DNA from 2 places in the Methylocystis sp. NC52PC genome. Region 2 is predicted to be linked to the other one. Evidence: riboswitches for the same ligand, from Rfam matches in the RefSeq annotation. Region 2 holds a riboswitch; the other holds the start of a gene.
The links. Region 2 has a riboswitch for cobalamin ahead of ACETII_RS21195 (CbtB domain-containing protein). Riboswitches for the same ligand answer to the same signal wherever they lie in the genome.
Positions count from the first base shown of each region.

Region 1: it holds a riboswitch for cobalamin, as region 2 does, so the genes downstream of both, ACETII_RS20335 (TonB-dependent siderophore receptor) here and ACETII_RS21195 (CbtB domain-containing protein) in region 2, are expected to answer to the same signal.

Region 1 is NZ_CP170127.1:3,728,149-3,732,557, reverse strand. It holds gene ACETII_RS20335 (TonB-dependent siderophore receptor) at 1-2,342, opposite strand, end outside; cobalamin riboswitch at 2,464-2,662, opposite strand; gene ACETII_RS20330 (hypothetical protein) at 3,079-3,216, opposite strand; gene ACETII_RS20325 (FixH family protein) at 3,514-3,915, shown strand; gene ACETII_RS20320 (TolC family protein) at 3,912-4,409, shown strand, end outside.
Region 2 is NZ_CP170127.1:3,894,697-3,899,105, forward strand. It holds gene ACETII_RS21180 (30S ribosomal protein S2) at 1-680, opposite strand, end outside; gene ACETII_RS21185 (hypothetical protein) at 1,100-1,282, shown strand; gene cobO (cob(I)yrinic acid a,c-diamide adenosyltransferase) at 1,454-2,068, opposite strand; cobalamin riboswitch at 2,104-2,296, shown strand; gene ACETII_RS21195 (CbtB domain-containing protein) at 2,346-2,528, shown strand; gene ACETII_RS21200 (CbtA family protein) at 2,548-3,216, shown strand; gene cobW (cobalamin biosynthesis protein CobW) at 3,213-4,247, shown strand; gene cobN (cobaltochelatase subunit CobN) at 4,254-4,409, shown strand, end outside.

The DNA.
Region 1 (4,409 bases), 170 kb from region 2:
AACTCATAGGCGCCGAACAGACCGACGAGGCCATAGCTTGGCGTCGACTGGCCATAGATATAGCTGGCGTCGTTTGCGGCATGAAAGAAGGGCAGATAGCCGGTGTAATCATAACGCGCCCCCACGCGCAGACCCTTCAGCTGACCTTCCTTGAACTCATAGGCCGAAGCCAGGGAGCCGACATTGCGAGGAACGAAGGGGATCGGCTGTCCGACGACGGGAACGCCGAGGTGCGTCGGATTTGATTTGGTGGTGATGGCGACGGTGTTGGCGTAGGCGAGATTCAGGCTCCAGCCGGGCAGGATCTCGCCCTGAATGTCGAGTTCCGGTCCCTGCGAACGCCCCTGACCGACAAGCGTCACGTGGTTGAAGTCATAGGGGACGCCGATTGGAATATTGGTCTTGACCAGATGGTAATAGGCCGCCGTCGCCTGAAGCCTGTCGCCAAATAGCGATAACTTCAGTCCGGCTTCCTCTTGCGCGCCGGCGCTCGGCGGGGTCGGGTCGTTCGTGCCGTAGACCAGCTTGCCGTCGTAGTTCGGACCGTAGGATTCCGCATAATTTCCATAAAAACTGAGCCATTCCAGCGGTCGCCACAAGAAACCGACGCGCGGCGTAACCCTCTGGCTGACAAAGCGCGAGGTGCTGGCGATCGTGGCGAAGTTGCACGGGATCGCAACGCCTGACCGCCAGTTCGACGAATACGGCCCGCAGAAATTCATATTGTCGGAGGCTCCGGTTCGGCTGTCGATATACTGCCAGCGGGCGCCGCCGAGCACGTGAAGGCCGAACGGCAGTTTGATCTGGTCCTGCAGATAGACGCCGTAATTGTCGGCGGATTGCCGTGTGGCGTTGTAGGGAACGAGCCCGCCGATGGGGGTCGGGAGATAGGGGGCGCCGAATATGGCGACCGTCCCGGGATACTGCGGGATCATGTTCTGACCGCTGAAGTTGTAACGATAGTAATCGGCTCCGGAAAGCAAAGTATGGCTGGCGTGTTCGCCGGTGTTGAAATGTCCGACGAGATTGATCGCCGTCGCATATTCCGCCTGTCTGTTGTCCGACGGATATGAGCCGTAGTTCAGCAGGACATTGTTGGGCGAGTAGGTCTGATAGAAAGGAATGAAGTTGACCGAGGGCAGATAGCAGCTGGCGCTTCCCGGCGTTATGCAGTCTGAGATGGAGGTGGTTCCGCCATTGTTCTGCCAATTGGCATGCAAGATTTGCATGAACAGGGTCTGCTGGATCGACCAATCCTTGCTGAAGTCGTGATGCCAGGTCACCTCGCTGAAGTTTTGCCGCTGGGCGTATGGCGACTGCGGCCCCCAGTTGAAACTGCGCCCGAGCCACAGGGGCAAGAACATCCCGTAATAAGGAACGTAAAACCAGTCCTGATTCATATTGTTCTGCTGGAACTGCGTCGACGCTCTGATCCAGTTGCTGGCGTCGATGTTCCATCTGACGACCGGATTGACCATCGTGTTTCTTGTGTAGTCGAAGCTGCGAAACGACCCGTCGTTCTCATAGGAGAGGATGAAGCGGTAGAGCAGATCCTTGTTGGAGGCGACCGGCCCGGTGGCGTCGACGACCGTGCGATAGGAGGCGTAGCTGCCGATCTGCTGCTGCACGGAGGCGGAAGGCTTTGCGAGCGGCTGCTTTGTGTTGATGTTGACGATGCCGCCGGGCTCCACCGCGCCGTAAAGGATGGCGGCAGGGCCTTTCAGCACCTCGACGCTCTCCACATTGGCCAGCTCGGCGCTGCTCGAGCCGGCGAAGTTGAGGCCGAAACTGTCGACCCGGAAACCGTCGCGGAAGTAGTTCTGCGTCTGAAAGCCGCGAATGATGATCTGTCGGAAGGAATTGCCCAGCGCCGCGTCGCCGCCGCCCGAGGTGGTCACGCCGCTGACGTTCTTCAACGCCTGGTCCAGCGTGATGGCCTGCTGGTCTTCGAGCATGCGCCGCGTGACCATCTTCGTCGTGACTGGCGTATTCATCACCGGCGTGTTGACCTTGGCGCCGAGCGACCCGATCGGCGCGGCATAGGAGGCGGGATTGTTGCAGATGCCGTCGGCGCAAATTTCCCCGTTGTCGCCGGGACCGATTTCCGTGCCGCCGCCGTTGGCTTCCGCCTGTTGGCCGTCCGCGGTCGCCCCACTCGAAAAGGCGCTTCCCGCGCGCGTCCCGGTGGGCGTCGGCTTGCCGACTTCGATAACCGGAAGCGTCTCCCGGCCGAGCGCCGGCGAAACGAGGCCCGCGCAAAGGATGTAGGAAAGAAGGGACGGGCGACGGCGCGCGACGCCGTAAATGCCGCCATTGGCGGCGGTCGAGGAGAGAGTATGCATGAGCCGAGACTCGCAGCAACGTGGGCCGTCACTGCGAAAGGTCTTGTACTGCCGAATTAGCGCCTAAGGCGCGTGACGACAGTTTTGGACCGCCTCGGTGCACCCCGCCCGACGCTCTCGCGCGTGACCACGATCGATGGCAGGTCTCCTGGCTCGCGGGTCGCCGCCTTGAACCGCCTTCCCAGGGTAAGATCCCCAGTGGCTTTGTGGCTCTAAGGCTCGCCGCTTACAGTTGCGGGGGCAGCCTCGGCATAGCGCCGTCAGGCGCGCACCGAGTTCCCTTTTGATCCCCGAAGGGAACCATCGGCGGCAATAACGAAGCAGACCGAACACCATGTCAAGACATTTGTGGCCGGCCATAAAGGCGCCATCGCCGCGCGGCCATCTGATGCAGAGTCGTCGCCCTGCCGCGCAAACGGCGCCGATCGTCCCGTCCGCCGAGCTAGCAGACTTTCGCTGATTGACTCGAGAAATGTAGGACAGTTCGCGTTAAGTCCGATTTCCATCCCCGCTCGTGCAAGCGCCGGAGATCGGCGAAGCTCGCGCAGGGCATGCTCTGTCAAACATGCAAACGCCTCCTTTGCGCTGAGGCGGCGAATTTCATCTCTGCAAAATCCCAGCGCACGCCAGCTTGGCTGGTCTGCACATCCTTTTCGAGGAATGACAAAGACTTTTGACGCAGGACTTGCCGTGCTAATCTGGAGTCCGTCCAGGGGTGTTTATGCAGCGAAGCTGGCTACGCCTTCTCGTCTGTGCCTTCGTCGTCGTCGCGGCTCTCGCGGCGGCGGGGACGAATGCGTTCGCCGCCCCGGACGCCCATCCCTGCGCAGAGATGGCTTTTGGCGACGGCGGGCATAATGGCCACGGCGACCATGGCGCGGTTCCAAGGCGCTGCGACTCGCTCGTCTGCGGCGCTGTTCAGTTAGCGCCTCTCGCCATCATCGGGAAAGCAATCGAGGTCCGCAGCTTCCGTGCGCCACCGCCGCGCGACGACGACGCGCGTCTTGGTTTCACCGGCCCACCCCATCTGCGACCTCCAATCTCCTGAACGCCGAGCAGATAGAGCCTCGGTTTCGAGGGCGCTGACCTGCGCTGGTTCGCACGTGCGCCCGCCTTTGGCGCCGAGATACCGTCCGTCACCGTGCTTCCGCTTGGAAGCAGGAGATCACTTATGAGCGCTTCTGTTTTGCGGCGAGTTGCAAGAGCTCTGCTTGGGTTGGGGCTTCTGTCGACTTCAACGCCCGCGGTCGCAGACATCAGGGACTACGAGTTCAAGCTTGTCCGAGAGAAGGTCAAGAAGGGCCAAGCCGTCGTTGACGTTCGGCTGATTCATAAGCCCGACGATCGGGCGGTCTCGGATGCGGTTATCTTCGCCATGCGTCTGGATATGGCCCCTGATGACATGGAGCAGATGACGAGCGCGATTGAAGCGGTGAAAAGCCCCGAGCCTGGTCTCTACCGGTTCAAGGTCGATCTGACCGCTGAGGGACGCTGGCGAATCTCACTCGCGGCGAAAGTCCAGGGCGAGACGGAGACCCTGCAAGGCCGTCTGGTTTTACAGGCGACCCCATGACCATTCGCCGCCTCACTTTGCCAATGTTGATCGCCATTGCTACAGCGGCGTCGCCAGCCATCGGCGGCGAGCGCGAGGCGGCGCCCGGCTCTAGCGCAGAGAGCGTCGTGGGTTACGCGAGGCGTCTGAGCCCGGAATTAGCGGCGTCGATACTCGACGCAGACGCCGCGGCTCACCGCGTCGGCGCCGCCGGCGTGCAGCCGGACCCGACCGTCACTCTCCAGGCCTGGGACGTAAACAACAAGGGCGTCGGGCAGGTCTGGGTCGGCGCCGAGCAAACCTTCCGCTTGTGGGGCAAGACCGATCTCGAGAAAGGCATTGCGTCGGCCGACGCGGACGCGGCCCGGCGCCGGAGCGAAGCCATCGAACTCGATCTCGTCGCGCGCGTAAAGGCGGCTTACGCGCAATACAATGCGGCGCATCGCGCCGTCGAGCTTTCGAGGTCTCTCCAGCAAAGGGTCGATCAGCTCGCCGAGATTTTGCGGCTGCGTTAC
Region 2 (4,409 bases):
GAGATGCCGTCGATCGCCGCCTTGGCGATGAGATCGCAGTAAAGCGCAATGGCGCGGCCGGCGTCGTCATTGCCGGGGATCGGGAAGGTCACGCCGTCGGGATCGCAGTTGGTGTCGAGAATCGCCACGACCGGGATCTTGAGGCGGTTGGCCTCCTTGATCGCGAGCTGCTCCTTGTTGGTGTCGATGACGAAGATCAGGTCGGGCGTGCCGCCCATGTCCTTGATGCCGCCCAGCGCCTTTTCGAGCTTCTCGCGCTCGCGCGTCAGCAGCAGGCGTTCCTTCTTCGTGACGCCCTGGGCGCCGGCCGAGAGCTGGTCGTCGAGCTTGCGAAGACGGTTGATAGAGCCGGAAATCGTCTTCCAGTTGGTCAGCGTGCCGCCGAGCCAGCGGGAATTGATGTAATATTGCGCGCTGCGCTTGGCGGCGTCGGCGATCTGGTCCTGCGCCTGGCGCTTGGTGCCGACGAAGAGCACGCGGCCGCCCTTGGCCACCGTGTCGGAGACGACCTTCAGCGCCTGATGCAGCAGCGGCACCGTCTGGGCGAGGTCGATGATGTGGATGTTGTTGCGCGCGCCGAAGATATAAGGGGCCATCTTCGGGTTCCAGCGATGCGCCTGGTGGCCGAAATGAGCGCCCGCCTCGAGAAGGCCGCGCATGGAAAAATCGGGAATCGCCATGTTTTTTCTCCGGTTGAGCCTCGGCGAAAGCTTGGACGGGCCGGAAATCCGACCACCGGAAACGACGTCTTGGATCAGACGCCGTGAGACTTTCGCCTGTGGGATGCGCGCGCTTATAGGCGAAGCGCAGCCAAGGAGCAATAGCCTCGTCGCGCCGGTTGCGCGCCGACCCCCGCGCGCGCCCGAGCAGCCCGCCGGGAAAGGACCCGTGAGGGCGAAAACTTTAAATTTTGCGACGCAAAAATTATTTCCTCCGCGACCTGTTGTCGCAGTCTAATGCCATGAATTTATTGGCTTATATGGCAATTTTGAACCCTTAAAAACCGGTTTTACAGGCGCATTGCCAAGCGTTTTGAATCGAGCTAGGGTTACCTCGATGCGGCAAGCATTCTGGTAAAAAAACAACAGGGGGAAAACGCATGGCCGTCAACGTTCACAACTCCGGCGACATTGGCAAGATGCTGATCTGGGTTGCCGCTTTCGTCGGCTTCGTCATCGTCGCTCTCACGTGGGTTCCGGACTGGATCTCCCCCGAGGGCACCAACGGTACGGGCAACGGCACCGATCCGGGCGTCGGCCGCACCGTTCGCATGGTTCAGTAATCATACCCCTGCCATGGACTTGCCGGGGGCTTCGCTCCCGGTCTCGTCTTTGCAGGGTCGGCCATATTCTTTATGTGGTCGAGCAAATGGGAGCCGACGGTCTCGACAAGCTCGAGCGTCGGCCTCCTTTTTTTTTGAGCGGCGCGACGCCATGCAGACGCGCCTGTCGGACTAGAACTCGATCCCCGCCTGAGCCTTCACGCCCGCCGAGAAATGATGTTTCACCAGCGTCATTTCCGTCACCAGGTCGGCGGCGGCGATCAGTTCCGGCTTGGCGTTTCTTCCTGTGACGACGACATGAAGGTCGGCGCGTCGCGACCCGAGTCGGGAGAGAACCTCTTCGAGCGGGAGATGGTCGTAGCGCAGCGAAATATTCAGCTCGTCGAGCACCAGCAGGCGGACGCCGGGGTCATCCATCAATTCGCAGGCCTTGTCCCAGGCGCGGCGCGCGGCCGCTTCGTCGCGAGCGCGGTCCTGCGTCTCCCAGGTGAAGCCCTCGCCCAGCGTATGCCAGGACACCGGGCCGAGCTTTTCGAGCATCTCGCGCTCGCCGCTGCGCCACTGACCCTTGCCGAACTGCACGACGCCTACTTTCCAGCCGTGGCCGAGCGCCCGTAAGGCAAGACCAAAGGCCGCAGTCGATTTTCCCTTGCCTGGTCCGGTGTGGACCATGAGCAGGCCCCGTTGCGCGATGGTCTTGCCGGCGACCTCGGCGTCCTGCACGGCCTTGCGCTTTTCCATCTTGGCGCGATGACGGCGCGCGGCGTCGTTTTCCTCTTCGGTCAAGCCGGACTCCTCATTTGACGTCTCTAGAACCAACGCATATGACTGGTCGCGACGGTCCTTCGCAAGAAGGCGAACAGGGAACGCGGTGCGGGCACGCCCCAAAACCGCGGCTGCCCCCGCAACTGTAACCGGGAAGGCTGCGCCATCGGCCACTGAGCGAGAGGCTTGGGAAGGCGGCGCGGATGATGCACCGGAAGCCAGGAGACCTGCCGTCGCGGCGATGCTTCATCGCCTGTCGCAACATTTCGCCGCCGGTGGGGCGGCAGGGAGACGTCGCATGACGACCAACACCGCCGCCGTCCGCTCGCTTGCAACCTCGCGCGCGGAAGTTCTCAAAGCCGCCTTCGTCGCCTTTGTGCTTGGCGTCGGCCTCGTCTACGGCGCCGGCTTCGCCAATACCGAGAGCGTTCACGACGCGGCGCATGATTCGCGCCACGCGCTCTCTTTCCCGTGTCACTGATCGCCGCGCCACGCGACCCGTGATCGCGCGCCTTCTGGCGGCCGGCCTCGTCGCCGGCGTTGTTGCGGGACTCGCTGTCGCGGCCCTGCAGCATGTCACCACCACTCCCCTCATCCTCGCCGCCGAGGTCTATGAGGCGGCGCAGCATGCGCATGACGCCGCCGAACAGTCGGCGCCCGCTTTCGAGGGCCTGCGGCGCACCGCGGCGACGAGCGTTGCAACCGTCGCCGTCTGCATCGGCTATGCGCTGATCCTGCTCGCCGGCATGCTGGCGTCGGGCGACGGGATCGGACCGCGCCGCGCCGCGCTGTGGGGCGCCTGCGCTTTCGCAGCCACTGGCCTCGCCACCAGCCTCGGCCTCGCGCCGCAGCTTCCCGGCGCGGCGGAGACCGATCTTGTGGGCCGTCAGCTTTGGTGGTTCGCCACGGCCGTTTCGACGGCGTCGGGCCTTTATGCGCTTTTACGGGGAGACTCCGTCCTCGCCCGAGCGCTCGGCGTCGCGATGCTCGTCGCCCCGCATTTTTTCTGGCCGACGCCGGCGGCGCCCGAAAGCACGGTTCCGGCTGAACTCGCCGCGCGTTTCGCCGCCGCGTCGCTCGCAGTGCAGGCGACATGCTGGGTGCTCGCCGGCGCGCTCGCCGGCCTCGTCTGGCGGCTCTCGTCACGCGATGAAACGGAGGCGGCATGAGCGCGCAGAAAATCCCAGCGACCATCGTCACCGGCTTTCTGGGCGCCGGCAAGACCACGCTGATCCGTCACGTGCTGGAGAACGCCCGCGACCGTCGTCTCGCCCTCGTCATCAATGAATTCGGCGACGTCGGCGTCGACGGCGACATTCTGCGCGCCTGCGGCGTCGAGAATTGCCCCGACGAAAATATCGTCGAACTCGCCAATGGCTGCCTGTGCTGCACGGTGGCGGACGATTTCGTGCCGGCCATCGAAGCGCTGCTCGCGCATGAAAAGCGGCCCGATCACATTATCATCGAGACGTCCGGCCTCGCTTTGCCCAAGCCGCTGGTTAAGGCCTTCGACTGGCCGGCGATCCGCTCCAGGTTGACCGTCGACGGCGTAATCGCCGTCATTGACGGCAAGGCGGTTGCGGAAGGCCGCTTCGCCGACGATCTTGACGCGATCGCCGAGGAACGCGCCGCGATCGAGACGATCGACCACGACAATCCGCTCGAAGAGGTGTTTGAGGATCAGCTCGCCTGCGCCGATCTCGTCATCCTCAACAAGACCGATCTGCTCGACGAAGATGAAGCGCGCGAGGTGGCCGCGCGTCTCACGTCGGGCGCGCGCGCGGCGGTGAAACTCGTGCGCGCGCACGAAGGCAGGGTCGATCCGCTCGTGCTGCTCGGACTTGCGGCGGCGGCGGAAAATGATCTCGACAATCGCCCCTCGCATCACGACGCCGAGCCCGATCACGATCACGACGACTTCGACAGCTTCGTCGTGAGCCTGCCCGCCGCGTCCGACGCGGCGGCTCTCGTTGCGAAACTCGCAGACGTCGCGCGCGCCCACGACGTGCTGCGCATCAAGGGCTTTGTCGAGGTCGCCGGCAAGCCGATGCGGCTGCTCGTGCAGGGCGTCGGCGCGCGCATCCAGCACCATTTCGATCGCGCCTGGAATCCGGGCGAAGAGCGCGCGAGCCGGCTCGTGGTGATCGGCCAGAAAGGTCTCGATCGCGACGCCATCGCCGCCGCGCTGGCCCAGCCGTGACGCGCCATGCATCTCCTTCCGCGCGATCTTCATAGCCTCGACGACGCCGGCGCGGCGACGGATCTCAAGCAAACGCCGGGCGACATTGTCTTTCTGTCTTTCTCCGACTCGGAGCTGCGCCTCGTCGCCCGCCTGCATGACGAGGCGCGCGAGAGGCTTGCG